DNA from 3 places in the Streptomyces sp. 7R007 genome. Region 2 is predicted to be linked to each of the others. Evidence: predicted binding sites of a transcription regulator. Region 2 holds the regulator's gene; each other region holds the start of a gene.
The links. Region 2 encodes HspR, which represses chaperone genes until heat shock. Its sites were predicted from a motif close to TTGAGNNNNNNNNNCTCAA; they were not measured.
Positions count from the first base shown of each region.

Region 1: a site for HspR is predicted at 3,127-3,145, ahead of dnaK (molecular chaperone DnaK). Genes of this name have one in related genera too.
Region 3: a site for HspR is predicted at 2,040-2,058, ahead of lon (endopeptidase La). Genes of this name have one in related genera too.

Region 1 is NZ_JBTWMV010000007.1:231,961-239,679, forward strand. It holds gene ACYF6T_RS12395 (alpha/beta fold hydrolase) at 1-878, shown strand, start outside; gene ACYF6T_RS12400 (hypothetical protein) at 968-1,147, opposite strand; gene ACYF6T_RS12405 (Hsp20/alpha crystallin family protein) at 1,197-1,616, opposite strand; gene ACYF6T_RS12410 (hypothetical protein) at 1,902-2,288, shown strand; gene ACYF6T_RS12415 (Hsp20/alpha crystallin family protein) at 2,374-2,796, shown strand; gene dnaK (molecular chaperone DnaK) at 3,204-5,066, shown strand; gene groL (chaperonin GroEL) at 5,325-6,944, shown strand; gene ACYF6T_RS12430 (hypothetical protein) at 7,087-7,440, opposite strand; gene ACYF6T_RS12435 (maleylpyruvate isomerase family mycothiol-dependent enzyme) at 7,500-7,719, opposite strand, start outside.
Region 2 is NZ_JBTWMV010000017.1:180,684-188,402, reverse strand. It holds gene dnaK (molecular chaperone DnaK) at 50-1,885, shown strand; gene grpE (nucleotide exchange factor GrpE) at 1,882-2,538, shown strand; gene dnaJ (molecular chaperone DnaJ) at 2,575-3,747, shown strand; gene ACYF6T_RS23435 (heat shock protein transcriptional repressor HspR) at 3,753-4,199, shown strand; gene ACYF6T_RS23430 (fibronectin type III domain-containing protein) at 4,265-6,655, opposite strand; gene ACYF6T_RS23425 (substrate-binding domain-containing protein) at 6,951-7,719, shown strand, end outside.
Region 3 is NZ_JBTWMV010000023.1:28,487-36,205, reverse strand. It holds gene lon (endopeptidase La) at 1-2,017, opposite strand, end outside; gene ACYF6T_RS27255 (sulfatase family protein) at 2,286-3,800, shown strand; gene ACYF6T_RS27250 (rhomboid-like protein) at 3,944-4,666, opposite strand; gene ACYF6T_RS27245 (AAA family ATPase) at 4,807-5,283, opposite strand; gene ACYF6T_RS27240 (spermine/spermidine synthase domain-containing protein) at 5,426-6,103, shown strand; gene ACYF6T_RS27235 (response regulator transcription factor) at 6,236-6,973, shown strand; gene ACYF6T_RS27230 (HAMP domain-containing sensor histidine kinase) at 6,970-7,719, shown strand, end outside.

The sequences.
Region 1 (7,719 bases), on a different contig from region 2:
TGGTACCTGTCATCCCTGGCTTCGAACCTCACGAGATCCCCGTCGGCGACGGAATCCGCCTCCATGCGGCCGTCGGCGGTTCGGGCACGCCCGTCGTGCTGCTGCACGGCTTCCCGCAGACCCACCTGATGTGGCGGCACGTGGCCGTCGACCTCGCCGCCGACCACACCGTGATCTGCCCCGACCTGCGCGGTTACGGCGCCAGTGGCAAACCCGCCGAGACCGACGGCACCGTCTACGCCAAGCGCACCATGGCCGCGGACATCGTCACGCTGGCCCGCGCCCTCGGCCACGAGCGTTTCGCCCTGGCCGGCCACGACCGCGGCGCCCTGGTCGCCTTCCGCGCGGCCCTCGACCACCCGGACGCCGTCACGCACCTCGCCTGCCTCGACGTACTGCCCACCCTGGACATGTGGGAGGTGATGCGCGGGGTCGGCGCCGCCGTCGGATTCCACCTGTACCTGATGGCCCAGCCGCCCGGTCTGCCCGAGCGCATGATCGCGGCCGAAGCGGACGCCTTCTTCGGTTACTTCCTCGACATCTGGACCAACGACGAACGGGCCCTGCCGCCCGATGTCCGCGCCGCCTACCTGGATGCCTGCCGCAGGTCGGTGCCGTCCATCGTGGCCGACTACCGTGCCTCGGCCGGCATCGACCTCGAACACGACCGAGCGGATCGAGCGGCCGGCAACCGGCTGCGGATGCCGGTCACCGTACTCCAGCAGGACTGGGGTGCCGCCCTCGGTTTCGACGCGGCCGCGCTGTGGGGCGCCTGGGCTGCCGATCTCAAGCACAGCACGGTCACCTGTGGGCACTTCATGGCCGAGGAGGCGCCGGGCGAGGTCGCGGCGGCGCTGCGAGGGTTGCTGGCCCGCTGAGGGGAGGCCTGGCGTCTCATACACGGCTGTGGATGACGCCAGGCTCCGGGGCTGGGGCAGACGGGCAGGCCGGCGAGGCGGGGGTGTCCTCAGGCCGCCTGGCAGTGTTCGTGCGGGCCCAGTGCGGTCCGCAGGCGCTGGTAGCGGTCGAGGTCTTCCCAGGTGTCGTGGTGGGCGGGGCTGGGGTGACGGCGTCCGGTCCTCCAGGCCCAGACGCTCGAGGCGATACCGGTGACGAACGGGATGAGCAGCCACAGCAGAGCGGCCACGGGACAACCTCCTTCGTAGGGGCGGCGGGGCGGAACTCGGGGGAGGCCCTCAGGACGGGAGCTGCTTCGGCGGGCCGCCGGAGACGGCGATCTTGCGGGGCTTGGCGTGTGCGGCCAGCGGGATGCGCAACGTCAGGACGCCGTTGTCGTACGCGGCCTCCGCGGCGTCGGTGTCCAGCGCGTCGGACAGGGTCAGGCGGCGCAGGAACCGTCCGGTGGGCCGCTCGGTGAGGACGGGGCGGGCGTGGGGCGGGATGGGGGAGCGGCGCTCGGCGGTCAGTACCAGCGTGCCTCGCTCCACCGTCAGTTCGACGCTGGAGCGGTCCATGCCGGGCAGGTCGAACTGCAGGTACAGAGCGTCATCGTCGCGCCATGCGTCCGCGGGGATGAAGCCGTCCGTCGCAGCGGTACGTGAGAGCTGGTGCGTGAGCCGGTCGAGATCACCGAGCGCGCCGGGACGCGCAAGCATGGCTCCTTCTCCCTTCGCGTGCGGGTGATGGTCGTCGTAGGTGAGGTCCAGCGGAACTCGTCCAACCGTATAGCCGACGGCAGATTAATTGACAAGCGAAAGCTGGATGAAGTTGACAGCATCTCGCTCAAGTATCTACCACGTTCAGTGAACTCGATCGGAAGGAGGCCGTGATGACGGAGGGGAGGAAGGTCCGACGCTGGCCTTGACGGCGCTCGCCCTGGTGGTCGTGGCCACGTGGTGCTGTGGCTGCGGCCGCGATCGGTCCGGAGTCGCTGGAAGGAGGTGAGCATCGTGGTACGCCTGTCCGCCGACGGCGGTGACCTGGTGGTGCGCCTGCCCTGGCGGTGGGTGCCGGCGGCGCGGTGCCGGGAGGTGCGGATGCCCTTGGCGTGCGTGGACGAGGTCCGCGTGGAGCCGCACTGGTGGCGCGCGCTGCGTCCGCGTCCGGGGCGTCGGTACCGCTTCCGCCCTGGGCGATGGTGCGTGGGCGAGCTGGAAGGCGGTCGAAGCCGGGACTTCGTCGCCGTGCGCGCTCAGGGGCCGGTCCTCGTGGTGTCGGCCTTCGGGCCGGACGCGCCCTACGGTCGTCTGGCTGTCTCCACGGACGAGCCGGAACGGACTGCGGCCTGGCTACGGCAGCTCACGGCCAAGACCGCCGAAAAAAGTTGAGTCGATAGGCGTCAACTTTCCGTCGGCGTGGTATATCAATAGCAGAGCGAAGGATGCAGGGGACGACCTCGAAGGAGGGATGAACATGCTGATGCGTACGGATCCCTTCCGCGAGCTTGACCGGCTCGTCGATCGGGTCTGGGGCGCCGTCACGCACCCGGCGGGCGTGCCGATGGACGCCTGGCGGGAGGGTGACACGTTCCTCGTGGAGCTGGACCTGCCGGGAGTAAGCCCGGAATCCATCGACCTCGATGTCGAGCGCAACGTCCTGACGGTGAAGGCCGAGCGCAAGCCCGGGTACGGCGAAGGCGTCGACACGGTGATCGCCGAGCGGCCCGTCGGGACGTTCAGCCGCCGGCTGTTCCTCGGGGAGGCCCTCGACACCGAGAGGATCGAAGCGTCCTACGACGCGGGTGTGCTGAGGCTGCGGATCCCGGTCGCGGAGCAGGCCAAGCCGCGCAAGATCGCCATCAGCGGCGGCAGCGAGCGCAAGGAACTCGCCGGCTGACACGGCATGCACCTTCTCCAGGCCCTGGGTGGAAGCCCAGGGCCTTGCCCTGTCCAGCACGGTGGCCCGACGCCCGTCAGGACCCGTTCGGGTGGTCCTGTTCTCCGCTGTCCGCGGTGAACACCTTCGTGAAGGTGGCACCGCAACGGCAGCGGGAGTACTCGACCAGTTCTCCGTCTTCGGACACGCTCAGCCCTTGGCTGAGTCGCACGTGTACGTGATCACCCATGCGGAGTCGCTTTCCTTGACGCCGGTCGTCCGCCTCATCGTGAACGTCGGCCACTTCCGCCGGCAATGCCCCAGCTCACACGGTTCGCGCCCGCTCCGAACTTGACACCGGTCGACTCAAGTTTTATCTCTCTGGAAGAGGCAAGGGACGTACGAGCACGGGTGAGGAGGAGAGCCAGATGGCGCGTGCGGTAGGAATCGACCTCGGTACGACGAACTCGGTGGTCTCGGTCCTCGAAGGCGGCGAGCCCACCGTGATCACCAACGCGGAGGGCGCGCGGACCACCCCCTCGGTGGTGGCGTTCGCCAAGAACGGTGAGGTCCTGGTCGGCGAAGTGGCCAAGCGGCAGGCGGTGACGAACGTCGACCGCACCGCCCGCTCCGTCAAGCGCCACATGGGCGACCACGGCTGGCGGTTCCCGGAGCACGGCGGCGTCGACGGCAAGAAGTACACCGCGCAGGAGATCTCCGCGCGCGTGCTGCAGAAGCTCAAGCGGGACGCCGAGTCCTACCTCGGCGAGGACGTCACCGACGCCGTGATCACCGTTCCGGCGTACTTCGACGACACCCAGCGCCAGGCCACCAAGGAGGCCGGGCAGATCGCCGGCCTGAACGTGCTGCGGATCATCAACGAGCCGACGGCGGCGGCGCTGGCGTACGGCCTGGACAAGGAGAACGACCAGACGGTCCTCGTCTTCGACCTCGGCGGCGGCACCTTCGACGTGTCCCTGCTGGAGATGGGCGAGGGCGTCATCGAGGTCAAGGCCACCAACGGCGACACGCACCTCGGCGGTGACGACTGGGACCAGCGGATCGTCGACCACCTGGTGAAGCAGTTCAAGAACCACTACGGCGTGGACCTGTCCCAGGACAAGATGGCCGTGCAGCGGCTGCGCGAGGCCGCCGAGAAGGCCAAGATCGAGCTGTCCTCGTCCAGTGAGACGACCATCAACCTGCCCTACATCACCGCCTCCGCCGAGGGCCCGCTGCACCTGGACGAGAAGCTGACGCGCGCCCAGTTCCAGCAGGTGACCGCGGATCTGCTGGAGCGGTGCAAGGCGCCGTTCCACAACGCGGTCAAGGACGCCGGGATCGAGGTGTCCGACATCGACCATGTCGTGCTGGTCGGTGGGTCCACGCGCATGCCGGCGGTGACCGAGCTGGTGAAGGAGCTGACGGGCAAGGACCCGCACAAGGGCGTCAATCCCGACGAGGTCGTGGCCGTGGGCGCCGGCCTGCAGGCCGGTGTCCTCAAGGGCGAGGTCAAGGACGTCCTGCTGCTCGACGTCACCCCGCTGTCCCTGGGCATCGAGACCAAGGGCGGCATCATGACCAAGCTGATCGAGCGCAACACCACGATCCCGACGCGCCGTTCGGAGATCTTCACCACCGCCGACGACAACCAGCCGTCCGTGACCGTGCAGGTCTACCAGGGCGAGCGGGAGATGGCGGCGTACAACAAGAAGCTCGGCATGTTCGAGCTGACGGGCATCGCCCCCGCGCCGCGCGGGGTGCCGCAGATCGAGGTCGCCTTCGACATCGACGCCAACGGGATCATGCACGTCTCCGCCAAGGATCTCGGCACCGGCAAGGAGCAGAAGATGACCGTCACCGGCGGCTCGGCGCTGCCGAAGGAGGACATCGACCGCATGGTCCGCGAGGCCGAGCAGCACGCCGAGGAGGACCGCCGGCGGCGTGAGGCGGCCGAGGCCCGCAACCAGGGCGAGCAGCTCGTCTACCAGACCGAGAAGCTCCTGCGGGAGAACAGCGGCGACATCCCCGCGCAGGCCAGGAGCGAGACGGAGGCGGCGCTGGCCGAGCTGAGGGAGAAGCTGAAGGACGAGAGCGCGGACACGGCCGCGATCCGGCAGGCGATCGACCGGACCACGCAGGCCGCGCAGAAGATCGGCGCGGCCCTGTACGAGAAGTCGCGCGCCGAGCAGTCCTCTGACCCGGCCGGCGCGTCGCCCACCGGCGGTGCGGCCGAGGACGAGGTGGTGGACGCCGAGATCGTCGACGACGACATGGCCCAGGCCGGCTGACGACGGCCCCCTTGGCGGACCGTCCGACCGTGCCGCGCCGCCCGAGACGGAGCGCGTGCCTGAGCCTGCTTGCCGACGGGCGTCCTGCGGTGCTACATGAACAGTTGGCACTCTCCGAGTGAGAGTGCCAAACGGCTGGATCGGGTGACGGGCTCGTGCGGTCGTGGGCCGAGCATCCGGTCGCGCGGGTGAACGTCGCGGACGTCACCCCGGTCCGCCGCTGCCGACTCAGTGATCGTTGCGGAGGAAGCTGTACCGATGACTGCCAAGATCATCGCCTACGAGGAGGAGGCGCGCCGCGCTCTGGAGCGTGGCATGAACCAGCTCGCGGACGCCGTGAAGGTGACGCTCGGCCCCAAGGGCCGCAACGTCGTCCTGGACAAGAAGTGGGGCGCCCCCACGATCACCAACGACGGTGTCTCCATCGCCAAGGAGATCGAGCTGGAGGACCCGTACGAGAAGATCGGCGCCGAGCTGGTCAAGGAAGTCGCCAAGAAGACGGACGACGTCGCCGGTGACGGTACGACCACCGCGACCGTTCTCGCCCAGGCCCTGGTCCGGGAGGGCCTGCGCAACGTGGCCGCCGGCGCCAACCCGATGGCCCTCAAGCGCGGCATCGAGAAGGCCGTCGAGGCCGTCTCCGCCGCCGTGCTGGAACAGGCCAAGGAGCTGGAGACCAAGGAGGAGATCGCCTCCACCGCCGCCGTGTCCGCGGGCGGCGACCGGATGATCGGCGAACTGATCGCCGAGGCCATGGACAAGGTCGGCAAGGAAGGCGTCATCACCGTCGAGGAGTCCAACACCTTCGGTCTGGAGCTGGAGCTCACCGAGGGCATGCGCTTCGACAAGGGCTACATCTCGCCCTACTTCGTCACCGACCCCGAACGGATGGAAGCGGTCCTGGAGGACCCGTACATCCTGCTGGTCGGCTCCAAGGTGAGCGCGGTCAAGGACCTGCTGCCTCCGGTGGAACAGGTGATGAAGGAGGGCAGGCCGCTGCTGATCATCGCCGAGGACGTGGAAGGCGAGGCCCTGGCCACCCTGGTCGTCAACAAGATCCGCGGCACCTTCAAGTCCGTCGCCGTCAAGGCCCCGGGCTTCGGCGACCGCCGCAAGGCCATGTTGCAGGACATGGCGGTCCTCACCGGCGCCACGGTCGTCTCCGACGAAGTGGGCCTGAAGCTGGAGAACGTCGGACTGGACCTGCTGGGCCGCGCCCGCAAGGTGGTCGTCACCAAGGACGACACCACCATCGTCGAGGGCGCCGGGGACGGCAGCGCCGTCGAGGGACGCGTCAAGCAGATCCGCGCCGAGATCGAGAACAGCGACTCCGACTACGACCGCGAGAAGCTGCAGGAGCGCCTGGCGAAGCTCGCCGGCGGTGTCGCGGTCATCAAGGCCGGTGCCGCCACCGAGGTGGAGCTCAAGGAGCGCAAGCACCGCATCGAGGACGCCGTGCGCAACGCCAAGGCGGCCGTCGAGGAGGGCATCGTCGCCGGTGGTGGCGTGGCCCTGCTCCAGGCATCCGAGAAGGCGTTCGAGAAGCTGGAGGTGGACGAGGAGGAGCGCACCGGTGTGGAGATGGTCCGCCGTGCGCTGACCGCCCCGTTGCAGCAGATCGCCCGCAACGCCGGCCTGGAGGGCGGCGTCGTGGTGGAGAAGGTCCGTACGCTGCCGGTCGGCCACGGCCTGAACGCGGCGACCGGAGAGTACGTGGACATGCTGGCCGCGGGCATCATCGACCCGGCGAAGGTGACCCGCTCCGCGCTGCAGAACGCCGCGTCCATCGCCGCCCTGTTCCTCACCACCGAGGCTGTCATCGCCGAAAAGCCGGAGGAGAAGGAAGCGGCGCCCGCGGGACCCGGCGCCGAGCTGTAGTCCGTCGGTTCCGGCCGCCCTTCGGCCCGGCGAAGGCGGAGGGGCGGCCGTGCCGATGCGGCGTCGGACAGGTGTCGGGCTGGTGCCGGAGTGCCAGTCAGGTGAGCGGTGGTCCGCCGGCTCCTGGAGCCGGCTACCGGTTTCAGGGCTGCCGGGCCGGGGCCGGGCGGACCGTGGGTGCCAGCATCGTGACGGCGACGGCCGTACCGGTGATGAGGACCGCGACGGCGATCCGGGTCCAGCCGGGCGCGTCCGTGGTGAAGAACACCGGGAGGCCGAGGAGAGCCGAGATCACCCGCGAGCCGACGACGATCCGCAGGGCGCGGACGTCGCCCCGGCCGGCGGACCGGTAGCAGGCCAGGGTCACCGCGCCGAGGACCGCGCCGGTGAGGGTGATGCCGGGCGGCGGTCCGGAGTGCTGCCACAGGCCGACGAGGCCGGCCAGGTCGAGCACGGCCAGAACCGCGCACAGGGTCATGCCGATGGTGCGACGCATCAGGTGCTCCGTCTCTCGCGCGAGCGGATGTCTCGGCGGTGTGCGTGTACGGACTCGTCTCAGCGGTGTGCGTGTACGGACTTGAGCCGGTCGGCGCCGGCGCCCCGCAGGGTGTCCAGGCAGGCGGTGCGCCCGGTCGAGAGCAGCAGCAGGGACAGGGCGGGCCCGGCGATCTCCGGGCCGTCGCCGACGGCCCAGTCGGTGTCGGTCGCCCGCAGGGCGAAGCCGGCCAGCCTGCGTTCGGCGTGGAACGGCCAGCCCATCGCCCAGACCCGCTGC
Region 2 (7,719 bases):
TCATGCACACTTGAGTCCGTTCCACTCAAGTCAGCTGGAGGAATCAACCATGGCACGTGCGGTCGGCATCGACCTGGGCACGACTAACTCCGTCGTCAGCGTTCTGGAGGGCGGCGAGCCCACCGTCATCACCAACGCCGAGGGTGCCAGGACCACGCCGTCCGTCGTCGCCTTCGCGAAGAACGGCGAGGTGCTCGTCGGCGAGGTGGCCAAGCGTCAGGCGGTCACCAACGTGGACCGGACCATCCGGTCCGTGAAGCGCCACATGGGCACCGACTGGAAGATCCAGCTGGACGGGAAGGACTTCAACCCGCAGCAGATCTCCGCGTTCATCCTGCAGAAGCTGAAGCGGGACGCCGAGGCCTACCTGGGCGAGAAGGTGACCGACGCGGTCATCACCGTCCCGGCCTACTTCAACGACTCCGAGCGCCAGGCGACGAAGGAGGCCGGCGAGATCGCCGGTCTGAACGTCCTGCGCATCGTCAACGAGCCCACCGCGGCGGCGCTCGCCTACGGCCTCGACAAGGACGACCAGACGATCCTGGTCTTCGACCTCGGTGGCGGCACCTTCGACGTGTCCCTCCTGGAGATCGGTGACGGCGTCGTCGAGGTGAAGGCCACCAACGGCGACAACCACCTCGGTGGTGACGACTGGGACCAGCGCGTCGTCGACTACCTGGTCAAGCAGTTCCAGTCCGGTCACGGCGTGGACCTCTCCAAGGACAAGATGGCCCTCCAGCGCCTCCGCGAGGCCGCCGAGAAGGCCAAGATCGAGCTGTCCTCCTCCACCGAGACCTCGATCAACCTGCCCTACATCACCGCCTCCGCCGAGGGCCCCCTGCACCTCGACGAGAAGCTCACCCGCGCCCAGTTCCAGCAGCTGACCGCGGACCTGCTGGAGCGCTGCAAGACGCCGTTCCACAACGTCATCAAGGACGCCGGCATCTCCATCAACGAGATCGACCACGTCGTCCTGGTGGGTGGCTCGACCCGTATGCCCGCCGTCGCCGAGCTCGTCAAGGAGCTGACCGGCGGCAAGGAGGCCAACAAGGGCGTCAACCCGGACGAGGTCGTCGCCATCGGCGCCTCGCTCCAGGCCGGTGTCCTCAAGGGCGAGGTCAAGGACGTCCTGCTGCTCGACGTCACCCCGCTGTCCCTCGGCATCGAGACCAAGGGCGGCATCATGACCAAGCTGATCGAGCGCAACACCACGATCCCGACCAAGCGCTCCGAGATCTTCACCACGGCCGAGGACAACCAGCCGTCCGTGCAGATCCAGGTCTACCAGGGCGAGCGCGAGATCGCGGCGTACAACAAGAAGCTCGGGATGTTCGAGCTGACCGGTCTGCCGCCGGCGCCCCGTGGCGTGCCGCAGATCGAGGTCTCCTTCGACATCGACGCCAACGGCATCATGCACGTGACCGCCAAGGACCTGGGCACGGGCAAGGAGCAGAAGATGACCGTCACCGGCGGCTCCTCGCTGCCGAAGGACGAGGTCGACCGGATGCGCCAGGAGGCCGAGCAGTACGCGGAGGAGGACCACCGCCGCCGCGAGGCCGCCGAGACCCGCAACCAGGGCGAGCAGCTCGTCTACCAGACCGAGAAGTTCCTCAAGGACAACGAGGACAAGGTCCCGGGCGAGATCAAGACCGAGGTCGAGTCCGCCGTCGCCGAGCTGAAGGAGAAGCTCAAGGGCGAGGACACCGCCGAGATCCGCTCCGCCACGGAGAAGGTCGCGGCCGTCTCCCAGAAGCTGGGCCAGGCCATGTACGCCGACGCCCAGGCCTCCCAGGCCGCCGCCGGCGGCGCCGAGGCCCCGAAGGCCGACGACGACGTCGTGGACGCCGAGATCGTGGACGACGAGCGCAAGGACGGTGCCGCGTGACGGAGGAGACCCCGGGCTTCGAGGAGAAGCCCGACGTCCCCTCCGGCGCCACCTCTGACGACGCCGAGCCGGAGGCCGCCTCCCCCTCGAACGGGGAGGGGGCGGCCCCGGCCGGGGACGCAGCCCAGATCGCCGGTCTGACGGCCCAGCTGGACCAGGTGCGCACGGCGCTCGGCGAGCGCACGGCGGACCTCCAGCGGCTCCAGGCCGAGTACCAGAACTACCGCCGCCGCGTGGAGCGGGACCGGATCACGGTCAAGGAGATCGCCATCGCGAACCTCCTGACCGAGCTCCTGCCCGTGCTCGACGACATCGGCCGCGCCCGGGAACACGGCGAACTCGTCGGCGGTTTCAAGTCCGTCGCGGAGTCGCTGGAGACGGTCGCGGCGAAGATGGGTCTGCAGCAGTTCGGCAAGGAGGGCGAGCCCTTCGACCCGACGATCCACGAGGCCCTGATGCACAGTTACGCGCCGGACGTCACCGAGACGACCTGCGTGGCGATCCTGCAGCCCGGGTATCGCATCGGCGAGCGCACCATCCGCCCCGCGCGGGTGGCGGTGGCCGAACCGCAGCCGGGCGCGCAGACGGTGAAGGCCGAGGAGAGCGGGTCCGAGGCCGGCGACGACAAGGACAGCGGCCCTGAGGAGGGCTGAGGTCATAGGCAGTGAGCGGAAGGAGGGACGTCGGGGATGAGCACCAAGGACTTCATCGAGAAGGACTACTACAAGGTCCTCGGCGTCCCCAAGGACGCCACCGAGGCCGAGATCAAGAAGGCGTACCGGAAGCTCGCCCGCGAGTACCACCCGGACGCCAACAAGGGCAACGTCAAGGCCGAGGAGCGCTTCAAGGAGATCTCCGAGGCGAACGACGTCCTCGGTGACCCCAAGAAGCGCAAGGAGTACGACGAGGCACGCGCCCTCTTCGGCAACGGCGGCTTCCGCCCCGGGCCGGGCGGTGCGGGCGGCTCCTTCAACTTCGACCTGGGCGACCTCTTCGGAGGCGGTGCCCAGGGCGGAGCCGGCGGCTTCGGCGGCGGTCTCGGTGACGTCTTCGGGGGCCTGTTCAACCGCGGCGGCGCGGGCACCACACGGACCCAGCCCCGGCGCGGCCAGGACATCGACACTGAGGTCACCCTCAGCTTCACGGAGGCGATCGAGGGGGCCACGGTCCCGCTGCGCATGTCCTCGCAGGCACCGTGCAAGGCGTGTTCGGGCACCGGCGACGCGAACGGCAACCCGCGCGTGTGCCCGACCTGTGTCGGCACCGGCCAGGTGGCCCGGGGATCGGGCGGCGGCTTCTCGCTGACCGACCCCTGCCCGGACTGCAAGGGCCGCGGTCTGATCGCGGAGAACCCCTGCGAGGTCTGCCACGGCTCCGGCCGCGCCAAGTCCTCGCGCACCATGCAGGTCCGCATCCCCGCCGGGGTGTCGGACGGGCAGCGCATCCGGCTGCGCGGCAAGGGCGCGCCCGGTGAGCGCGGCGGCCCGGCCGGCGACCTGTACGTCACGGTGCACGTGGGCGCCCACCCGGTGTTCGGCCGCAAGGACGACAACCTCACGGTGACCGTGCCGGTGACGTTCGCGGAGGCGGCGCTGGGCGGCGAGATCCGGGTGCCCACCCTGGGCGGCCCGCCCGTCACCCTGAAGCTGCCGCCGGGTACGCCCAACGGCCGCACCATGCGCGCCCGTGGCAAGGGCGCGGTCCGCAAGGACGGCACCCGCGGGGACCTGCTGGTCACCGTCGAGGTGAGTGTTCCCAAGGACGTGACGGGGAAGGCTCGTGACGCGCTTGAGGCGTATCGCGAGGCGACCGCGGGCGAGGACCCGCGGGCGGAGCTGTTCCAGGCCGCGAAGGGAGCTTGATCGAGATGGACGGCCGTCGACGCAATCCGTATGAACTGACCGAGGAGACCCCGGTCTACGTCATCTCGGTGGCGGCCCAGCTCTCCGGTCTGCACCCGCAGACGCTGCGCCAGTACGACCGCCTGGGCCTGGTCTCCCCCGACCGCACCGCCGGCCGGGGCCGCCGCTACTCGGCCCGCGACATCGAACTGCTCCGCCAGGTGCAGCAGTTGTCGCAGGACGAGGGCATCAACCTGGCCGGCATCAAGCGCATCATCGAGCTGGAGAACCAGGTCGCCGCGCTCCAGTCCCGGGTCGCCGAACTGCAGGCGGCCCTCGACGGCGCGGCGGCGGCGATGCAGCAGCGGGAGGCGGCGGTGCACGCGTCGTACCGCCGCGACCTGGTGCCGTACCAGGAGGTGCAGCAGACCAGCGCGCTGGTGGTGTGGCGGCCGAAGAAGGCCAAGGACTAGGCGCGCGCACGCACGCGGAAGGGGCCCGGAGGCAGCAGCCTCCGGGCCCCTCACCGTCCCTGCGGTCAGTACTCCCAGATGCCGTACGCCTGCGAGGTCACCGACGCCTCCGCGCCCGAGGCGTCCAGGCGGATCACACGGTAGTAGTACAGGCCGAGCGTGTCGTCGTGCACCGTCGTGTCCATGTAGCTGGTCGCGTCACCCGCCGCCCCCTCGGTGAGGGTGGCCCAGGCGGCCGTGGCGGCGTCCCAGCGCTCCACGCGGTAGCCGGTGAACCGGGAGCAGTCGCCGAGGCCGGAGCTCTCGGAGCAGCCGACGTACAGGTCCGGGTAGGTGTCCGCGCGGACCTCGGTGCCCGTCCAGCCGGGCGGCCGGGTGTCGGGCAGGGTGACCGGGACGTCGGTGGTGTGGAAGAAGTCGGGGCCCTTGTCCTCGTACAGGTGGTGGCCGTCCGCCGCGGCCACCCGGTAGACGTGCGTGCCGCCGTCGGGGACGGTCGGGCAGACGATCCCGGTCGCCGAGGAGTCCGACGTCCAGCAGTTCTTCCTCCAGACCGTCTCACCGGTGTCCGGGTCGGTCGTGCCCTGCCACACGTAGTACTCGGTGACGTCGTCGTCGGCGGGCGGCGTCCAGGTCAGCTGCACGCCGAGCGGCACCTGCCGCGCCGTCAGGTCCACGACCGGGCCCGGCCGCTCGGTGTCCGGCGTGGTGGCCGTGGCCGCCGGGCCGGGCTGCGAGGCGTGGCCGTACGGGTCGACGGTCACGACCCGGTACTCGTACGTCGTCTCGGAGGCGCCGGAGACGTCCCAGCAGGTGCCGCGGACGATCGTGCGGCCGGCGTAGGAGGGGGCGTCGTCGTCGGCCCACCACCAGGACGTGGCGGGGGCCTCCAGCGGGGCGTCCCAGGACAGGTTGGGCTTGCACTGGTCCACGACCGCGCTCTCGCCGGTCGCCGGGTCGGTGCGGACGATCCGGTACGTCGGCAGCGGGCCCTGGTAGAAGGTCCACGGGTCGGCGCTCGCCCACTCGATCATCACGCCGTCGCCGAACCGGGTGGCGGTCGTCTCGTAGGCGGGGACGGCCTCGGGCCGGTCGGCCATCGTGAGGGTGACCTCCGCCGGGGCGGCGGCGTTGCCGTGCGCGTCGACCGAGCGCACCACGTAGTGGTAGGTGTCGGCGACCGCGGCGGACTGGCGGGGCACGACGTCGGTCGCGGTGGTGGCGGCGGACAGCGCGTCGACGTAGCCGCCGGTCGCCGGGTCGAACTGCAGCACCTGGTAGGAGGCGGCGCCGTCCACGGCCGGCCACACCAGGTGCGGGACGCCCTCGCGGTACTCGACGCGGGCGTCGGTCACGGGGGCCGGCGGGGTCAGGTCGGAGGTGGTGAACTTCGTGGCCGCCGAGTACGCCGACCAGTTGCCGGCGGCGTCCCGGGCCCGGGCCCGGTAGGTGACGTCGCTGCCGTCGGCGGGCTGGCCGGTGTCGCAGACGGCGCCCTTGGTGCCGGTGTAGACGGTCGACCAGGTGTTGGTGGCCGGGTCGAGCCGCTGGAGGGCGTACAGGGCGATGTCGGCCGCGTAGGCGGCGGTGGTGACCATCTCCGGGGCCGCGTAGGGCTGCGCGTCGGGGCAGGCGTCCATTTCGAGGAACGGCGGCGCGGGCGGGGTCTTGTCGGGCGTCGTGACGCCCTGGTCGGCGGAGCCGGTGGACTGGTTGCCCGCCTTGTCGTAGGCGCGGACCTCGTAGTAGTAGACGTCGCCGGTCTGCGGCGGGACGTCGGTGTAGGTGGCGCCGGTGGTCGTCGCCAGCGGCTTGGTGCCGAACGGCTTGCCCTTCAGGCGCCGGTAGACCTTGTACCCGGCGAGGTCCATCTCCTTGTTCTTCGTCCAGCGCAGCTTCGCCTTGCCGGTCGCGGCGTCGTACGACACCGAAGCGCCGGTCGGGGCAAGGGGCTTGACCTTGTCGACGGTGGCGGAGGTGCGGGGGGTGTAGGTGAACGTCACCTTGGCCGCGCCGGTCCAGTTGACGTAGTCGACGCGCAGGGTGTGCTTCCCGGCGGGGATGGTGACGTTGGCCGTCTTGCGCACCGTCGTGGAGGTGTTCTTCCACAGGTCGATCTTGCGGACGCCGTCGAGGTAGACCCGGATGCCGTCCAGCCCGGAGGCGCTCAGCGCGAAGGGGCCGCCCGAGCCGAAGTCCCGGGTCACCGACCAGCGCACGCCGAAGTTGTCCCGGGGCAGCCCGGAGACCGGGGCGCCGCTCCAGCTCTGGTCGATCGCGGAGTCGCAGTCGGTCTTCTTCGCCGTCCCGGAGAACGTGGTGTTCGCGAAGAACTGCCGCTTGTACACCGGCGAGGCGCAGCTGGTGGCGGCGGAGGCGGGGACGGCGGCGGAGAGCAGGGCGCCGGCGGCCGCGAGCACCAGCGTCGCGGCTGTCGTACGTCTGGCTGGGAACATTCGGTCCTCTGAGCGGAAGTGGCACGGCTGTTGGAACTGTCGTGATCACGACTCGCGAGGAAAGCGGTTGGTTGTACGGATCTTTGCCTTCGTATGGCCTGCCGTTGATGGAGAGACCGTAAAGGGTGTCTGTGGGCGATTCCGCCGACCCTTCACAAGCTCGGCGGAGAGTGGTGTTGCGCACTCGTTAAGTAGTTCCGCTTGACGCCCGGGGCCGGGGCCGCGTTGGCTTTTTCAGTCACCTGGGTCGCACAGTTGCGCCCGCGTCCGGAAGACCCCAGAAGTGAGCTCCTCCATGCGCCGTCGTATCGCCATAGCCGTGGCCGTCGCGTCCACGCTGTCCCTCTCGCTGGCCGGCTGCGGCGTGCTGAACGCGTCCTCGGACGGCAGTTCGGCGAGCCCGACCAAGGGCAACGACGTCACCGTCGGTCTGCTGCTTCCGGAGACGGCCAACACCCGCTACGAGAGCTTCGACTACCCCATCATCAAGAAGCAGGTCGCCTCGCTCACCAAGAACCAGGGCAAGGTCGACTACGCCAACGCCGACCAGGACGCGGACAAGCAGGCCACGCAGATGCAGCAGATGATCGACGACAAGGTCGACATCATCCTGCTGGACGCGGTCGACTCGCACGCCATCGCCGGTGAGGTGAAGAAGGCCAAGGACGCCGGCATCCCGGTCATCGCCTACGACCGGCTCGCCGAGGGGCCCATCACCGCGTACGTCTCCTTCGACAACGAGCTGGTCGGCGAGGTGCAGGGCCGCACCCTGCTGGAGGCGCTCGGCTCGGGCGCCGACACCTCCGACAAGATCGTCATGATGAACGGCTCGCCGACCGACCCCAACGCCAAGCAGTTCAAGGCGGGCGCGCTGTCGGAGCTCAACGGCAAGGTGACGATCGCCGAGTCCTACGACACCAAGGACTGGAAGCCGGAGAACGCCCAGGCCAACATGGCCGAGGCGATCGACAAGATCGGCAAGGACAACATCGCCGCGGTCTACTCCGCCAACGACGGCATGGCCGGCGGCATCGTCAAGGCCTTCGAGGACGCCGGCGTGACCG
Region 3 (7,719 bases), on a different contig from region 2:
GCAGCTCCAGCTCCGCGCCGTGCGAGCGCAGGAAGGACAGGGCGATCTGCGCGCTCTCCTTCATCACGTCGCCCAGCTGGCCCGTCAGCGTCAGGCCCGCCGCGCCCGTCTCCGGGTCGGCCAGGGACGCCTCGACGAACAGCACGTCGCCGCCGGCGCCGGTCACCGCCAGGCCCGTCGCCACGCCCGGGACCGCCGTGCGGCGCTCCGCCGGGTCCTGGGCCGACTCCGGGACGTGGTGCGGACGGCCGATCAGCGCGCGCAGGTCGCCGTCCGTGACGGTGAACGGCAGCTCCCGCTCGCCCAGTTCGTGCTGGGCCGCGACCTTGCGCAGCAGGCGCGCGATGGAGCGCTCCAGGTTGCGGACCCCGGCCTCGCGCGTGTACTCGCCGGCCAGCTTGCGCAGCGCGCTCTCGTCGATGACGACCTCGTCCTTGTCCAGCCCCGCCCGCTCCAGCTGGCGCGGGAGCAGGTGGTCGCGGGCGATGACGATCTTCTCGTCCTCGGTGTAGCCGTCCAGGCGGACCAGCTCCATACGGTCCAGCAGGGCCTCCGGGATGGCTTCCAGGACGTTCGCCGTCGCGAGGAACACCACGTCGGAGAGGTCGAGTTCGACCTCCAGGTAGTGGTCGCGGAAGGTGTGGTTCTGCGCCGGGTCCAGGACTTCGAGGAGGGCCGCGGCCGGGTCGCCCCGGAAGTCGGAGCCCACCTTGTCGATCTCGTCGAGCAGGACCACCGGGTTCATCGACCCGGCCTCCTTGATCGCGCGGACGATACGGCCGGGCAGCGCGCCCACGTACGTACGCCGGTGGCCGCGGATCTCCGCCTCGTCGCGCACGCCGCCGAGGGCGACCCGCACGAACTTGCGGCCCATGGCGTGGGCGACGGACTCGCCCAGCGAGGTCTTGCCGACGCCGGGCGGGCCGACGAGGGCCAGCACGGCACCGCCGCGCCGCCCGCCGACCACCCCGAGCCCGCGCTCGCTGCGGCGCTTGCGCACCGCCAGGTACTCGGTGATGCGCTCCTTCACGTCCTCCAGGCCGGCGTGCTCGGCGTCCAGGACGGCCTTGGCGCCCTGGATGTCGTAGGCGTCCTCGGTGCGCTCGTTCCACGGCAGTTCGAGGACGGTGTCCAGCCAGGTGCGGATCCACGAGCCCTCGGGCGACTGGTCGCTGGAGCGCTCCAGCTTGTCGACCTCCTTCAGGGCGGCCTCGCGGACCTTCTCGGGCAGGTCGGCGGCCTCGACGCGGGCCCGGTAGTCGTCGGACTCCTCGCCCTCCTTCTCGCCGTTGAGCTCGCGCAGCTCCTTGCGCACGGCCTCCAGCTGGCGGCGGAGCAGGAACTCGCGCTGCTGCTTGTCGACGCCTTCCTGGACGTCCTTGGCGATGGTCTCGGCGACGTCCTGTTCGGCGAGGTGGTCGCGCAGCTGCTGGGTGGCGAGCTTGAGGCGGGCGACCGGGTCGGTGGTCTCCAGCAGTTCGATCTTCTGGTCGGTGGTCAGGAAGGGCGAGTAACCGGAGTTGTCGGCGAGCGCGGAGACGTCGTCGATGGCCTGCACGCGGTCCACGACCTGCCAGGCGCCGCGCTTGCGCAGCCAGGCGGTGGCGAGGGCCTTGTACTCCTTGACCAGTTCGGTGACGTGGCCGGGCAGCGGCTCGGGCACGCTCTCGTCGATCCTCGTCCCCTCGACCCACAGCGCCGCACCCGGGCCGTTGGTGCCGGCGCCGATCTTCACACGGCCGCGGCCGCGGATCAGCGCGCCCGGGTCACCGTCGGCCAGCCGGCCGACCTGCTCGACGGTGCCGAGGACACCGGTGTTCGCGTACGTCCCGTCGATGCGTGGCACGAGGAGGACCCTGGGCTTGCCGGGCTCGGACCGGGCGGCGGCCTGGGCGGCCTCCACCGCGGCGCGCACGTCGGCGTCGCTCAGGTCCAGCGGAACCACCATCCCGGGCAGCACGACCTCGTCGTCGAGCGGCAGCACGGGCAGGGTGAGCGGTGTGGACGTCGAAGCCATGATCTCCCCTTCGGCAGTCAAGTTGAGCTATGCCGACTCAATGCTCGGGAGCGCTCGATTGTTCCTGGACGCATGTTCGCCCTGAGCGATCACCCCGCCGGGCTCCCGGCCGAAGCGCGGACGCGCGGACCGCCGGGACACCGCAAACCCGCCGCCACGAATCCGCAACGGCATTCACAGGAACGGACGGCACACTGCAAGCTCGTCCACAGCCTGTGAGAGCCCTCATACGGGGATGTCAGGCGTTTTACGGGGACTTGGGGAGCGGATGGCCGAGGAGCAGCGGCGGGGGCCGGCCAGGCGGGCGCTGATCGCGGGGGCGGCGGTCGTGGCCGCCGGGGCCGCGGTGCCGCTCGTGTCGCGGGCCACGGGCGCCGGGAAGCCGACGGGTACGGCGACCAGCCGGGCGCCCCGCACCGCCGCACCGGTGGCGGGCCGCAGCGTCGCCGCCCCCTCCCCCGTCCCGCACCGCCGTGCCCCCGGCGACGACCGGCCCAACATCCTCTTCGTGCTCACCGACGACCAGCCCAAGGAGACGGACTGGGCGATCCGCCGGACCCTGGACTGGCTCGGCGGCCACGGCACCACGTTCAGCCGCGCGCACGCCAACACCCCGCTGTGCGCGCCCTCGCGCGCCTCGATCATGTCGGGCCGGTACGCCCACAACCACGGCGTCCTCGACACCCGGCACCCGTACCACCTGGACCAGCGCACCACCGTCCAGCGGCGGTTGCACGACGCCGGCTACCGCACGGGCCTGTTCGGCAAGTACCTCAACTACTGGCACACCGGCGACGATCCGCCGTACTTCGACGAGTGGCTGCTGCAGGAGCCGGTGCGCTACTTCGACGGCCACTACAACGACGACGGCACCGTCCGGAACATCCCCGGCTACGACACCACCGTCATCAAGGACCGCGCCCTCGCCTTCATCGAGGCCTCCCGCATCGACCGCCGGCCGTGGTTCGCGTACGTCGCCACGCGCAGCGCGCACGAGCTGAACATCCCGGAGCGGCGCTACGCCCGCGCCCGCGTGCCGGACTGGGAGGGCCGGCCCTCCGTCTTCGAGACCGACAAGGCCGACAAGCCGCCGTACCTGCGCAGGGCGCACCACACCTTCGCCGAGGGAACAGCCCTGCGGGAACGCCAGTTGCGCACGCTGCTGTCGGTGGACGACGCGATGCGCGACTTCCGGGACATGCTGCGCCGGCTGGGCCAGTCGGAGAACACGCTCGTCGTCTTCACCAGCGACCACGGCCTGTGCTGGGCCGACCACGGCTGGCTGCGCAAGTCGGTGCCCTACCGGCCCTCGCTGGAGGTGCCCTTCCTGCTGTCCTGGCCGGCGGGCGGCTTCGGCGGGGGCGAGGACGACCGGCTCACCGGCCACGTCGACATCGCGCCCACGTTGCTGGACGCGGCCGGCATCACCCCGGACACCGCGCACGACGGCCACTCGCTGCTCGACCGCGGCAACACCCGGGAGCACCTGCTGGCCGAGTGGTGGTGGAACCGGCAGGACCGGCAGCCGATCCACTCCTGGGCGACGTACATCGGCCGGTCGGAGCAGTACACCGAGTACTACCGCACCCGCCTCGACACCGCCGGACGTCCGGGCGGCAGCGGAGAGGTGCTGTTCCGGGAGTACTACGACCTCGCCGCGGACCCCTACCAGTCGACCAACCTGCTGCACGGAGCGAGCGACCGGCGGGCACGCGAACTCGGCGTCCCGGCCCTGGCGGCGCAGCTGTCCTCGGCACGGCGGGCAGGGCGGTACGGCGGGTAGGGCGGCACGGCGGGGTAAGGCGGTGGGGCGGGTAAGGCGGTACGGCGGGTAAGGCGGTACGGCGGGTAGGGCGGCACGGCGGGGTAAGGCGGTGGGGCGGGTAAGGCGGTGGGACGGTACGGCGGGTGGGGGCGTGGGGCTCCCTAGGATGTTCCGGCCGCCGCCCAGCGTCGGACCGCCGGCCACAGGGCGACACCGATCGCCAGCGAGATCAGGTGACCCCAGTTGGTCATCGGATCGGTGAAGGCGAGCCGGGCGGAGAGGACCACGGCGCCGAAGCCGGCCAGCAGCGGCCAGCGCAGCCACGGCCTGAGCAGGCCCGCGAGGGCGCCCACGCTCGTGGCGACGCCGAAGCTGATGCCGTAGTCCATGCGGTGCAGCGAACTGCCGGGCAGATGACCGACGAGCACCGCGAGCCCGACCGGGACCTCGGTGGCGAGGGTGGCCAGGACGTGACCGGCGAGGAAGACCACGGCCGCGCGGGCACCGCCCAGGCGCCGCTCCAGGGCGGACAGCACGAGCAGGAAGAGGAGGGTGTACGGGGAGAGGATCCCGCCCGCGATCCACAGCGCACTGGCGAGCAGCACGGGGACGGGCGTCCGCAGCAGGTGCGCCACGTCGGTGCTGGAACCCTGGTGCAGGGCGTGGACGAGGGCGGGGTCGGCGTAGGCCGCGATCAGTGAGGTGACGGCGAGGACGGCGGCGTAGCCGAGGGTGAAGACCGGCGTGCGCGGGAGGCGGCGCCGGACGGCCGGCCTCGGCGGGGTGGCGGCGGGGACGAGGGCGCCGCGCTGACGCGGAAGACCGTCCAGGAGACCGGCGGGGTCGCGAAGACGCACGGCGTCGGCGGTAGGGGCGGTTTCCACGGTGAACGCGCTCCTCCCGCCCCGTCCGTCAGTCGGTCTCCCCCAGCCTTCGCAATCCCACGGGTCGCTGTCTGTGACCGACGCCACGCGGGGCGCGATTCACAGCAAGCTCCAAGGAGGGCGGCGGACGGGCCGTCCGGTCATGACCGCGCCGACCGACACCCGGGTGAAGGAACTCGCCGACCTAGGATCAGCAGCAGGGGCCGGCGGGCGGCCGTCACGGCGAGGAGTTCGGCGACGTCCCCGGCCAGCCGCAGCCGGGCCGCCTCGGGGTCGGCGCCGCGCAGGGCGGAAGGCGCGGTGCCGGAGACCAGGGCGCGCAGCGGGGGCGACGCGGCCACCAGCCGGCCGCCGGCCACGTCGTCCGCGACCAGCTCCCGCAGCAGCCGTGACCAGGGCCGGAAGGCCCGTCCGGCGGTCTCCGGCGGGCACCAGGTCCAGCGGACGCGGAAGGCACCGGCGCCGGCTGCGGCCTCCTCGGCGGTACGGGTCTTGCCCGCGCCGGCCGCCCCGGTGAGCGTGACGAGCCCGCCCCGGCCGGCGGCGGCGCGTTCGAGGGCGGCCGCGAGCTCGCCCAGCACGTCCTCGCGTCCCACGAACGGGTACGTCGCGGCCATGGCAGTCCTCGCCGTCGTGTCACGCCCTTGCCTGCTTCGAGCGTAGGCACGCCCCGCCGGCTTCGCGCGGCGTACGGCGCACGCGCGGCGGTCACCGGTAATTCCCGTGGTCGTCAAGCCCAGTTCGTGCAGGATGGCAGTCATGACCACCCTCGATGACATCCCCGTGGTCCTGGACCGCCGGCAGGGCCCCTACGGCGAGGTCGTGCTGCGCCGGCACGGCGAGTTGCTGCAGATCATCGCCAACGGCTGTTTCCTGATGGACACCTCGGACGGCCGCTCGGAGCGGCTGCTGGTCGACGCGGCGCTCGCCGCGCTGGACGACCGGCCCGCGCCGCACGTGCTGATCGGCGGGCTGGGGGTGGGGTTCTCGCTCGCACATGCCGCGGCCGAGCCCCGCTGGGGCGCGATCACCGTCGTGGAGCGGGAGCGCGCGATCGTCGACTGGCATCGCGACGGGCCGCTGTCGGCGCTGTCCGCCGAGGCCCTGGCCGATCCCCGCACCCGGATCGCGGAGCGCGACCTGGTCGACCACGTCAATGAGACTTCCGCCACGTACGACGCCCTGTGCCTGGACATCGACAACGGTCCCGGCTGGACTGTGACCGAGGGCAACCAGACCCTGTACTCGCCGGCCGGACTGGCAAGCTGCGCAAGGGTGTTGACGCCGGGCGGGGTGCTCGCGGTGTGGTCGGCCGAGCCCTCCCCGGAATTCGAAGAAACCTTGTGGAATGCCGGGTTCAAACAGGTGCGTACCGAAGAGATCCCCGTTGCCCGGGGCGTTCCGGACGTCGTGCACCTCGCCGTCCGACCTGGATAGCCGAGGCGCGGTCACTCCCCGTACCCTGCTTCCCTGACGCGGATCATTCAAGCGTCAATCGCAAGCATGCGCAGGCACAGCCAGTCAGCGGGATCACCCCACGGATTCCGGAAAGCAACTTTGGGGCGGGCGATGGAGCAGACACACACCTCCCACAACGGCACGCAGGCGACCCCGGGCGCACAGCGCCGGGTCCTGGTGGTCGAGGACGATCCGACCATCGTCGACGCCATCGCGGCCCGCCTGCGTGCCGAGGGTTTCCTCGTACAGACCGCGGGTGACGGCCCGGCCGCCGTCGACACCGCCGAGGCCTGGCAGCCCGATCTGCTGATCCTCGACATCATGCTGCCCGGCTTCGACGGGCTGGAGGTCTGCCGCCGGGTGCAGGCCCAGCGCCCGGTGCCGGTGCTGATGCTCACCGCGCGGGACGACGAGACCGACATGCTGGTCGGCCTCGGCGTCGGTGCCGACGACTACATGACCAAGCCGTTCTCGATGCGGGAGCTGGCGGCGCGGGTGCACGTGCTGCTGCGCCGCGTGGAGCGGGCCGCGCTGGCCGCGGCGACGCCGCGCTCGGGCATCCTGCGCCTGGGCGAGCTGGAGATCGACCACGCGCAGCGCCGGGTGCGGGTGCGCTCCGAGGACGTGCACCTGACGCCGACCGAGTTCGACCTGCTGGTGTGCCTGGCCAACACCCCGCGCGCGGTGCTCTCCCGTGAGCAGTTGCTGGCGGAGGTGTGGGACTGGGCGGACGCCTCCGGGACCCGTACGGTCGACAGCCACATCAAGGCGCTGCGCCGGAAGATCGGTGCCGAGCGGATCCGCACCGTGCACGGCGTCGGCTACGCGCTGGAGACCCCGACGCCATGAGCGGCGGTCCGGCCGCACGCAGAGGGCCCGGCGAGCCGGAGCCCTGGGGCGGGCTGCGCCCGTTCTCCATCAAGACGAAACTGGGCGCCCTGGTCGTCATCTCGGTCCTCATCACCACCGGGCTGATGATGATCGCGATGCGCACGGCGACGGAGCTGCGCTTCATCACCGTCTTCTCGATGATCGCCACGCTGCTGATAACGCAGTTCGTGGCGCACTCGCTGACCGCGCCGCTGGACGACATGAACGCGGTCGCCGGCTCCATCTCGCACGGCGACTACACGCGCCGGGTGCGGGAGAACCGGCGCGACGAGCTGGGCGACCTGGCGCAGACGATCAACCGCATGGCGGACGACCTGGAGGCCCAGGACCGCCAGCGCAAGGAACTCGTGGCGAATGTCTCACACGAGCTGCGCACGCCCATCGCGGGCCTGCGCGCGGTGCTGGAGAACATCGTCGACGGCGTCTCGCCGGCCGACCCCGAGACGATGCGCACGGCCCTGAAGCAGACGGAGCGGCTCGGGCGGCTGGTGGAGACGCTGCTGGACCTGTCCCGCCTGGACAACGGCGTCGTACCGCTGCGCAAGCGGCGCTTCGAGGTGTGGCCGTACCTGTCCGGGGTGCTGAAGGAGGCCAACATGGCCGTGCCCGCGCGCGCGGGCATCGCCTCCGGCTCCGGCAGCCACACGCGGACCGACGTCCACCTGCACCTCGACGTCTCGCCGCCCGAGCTGACCGCGCACGCC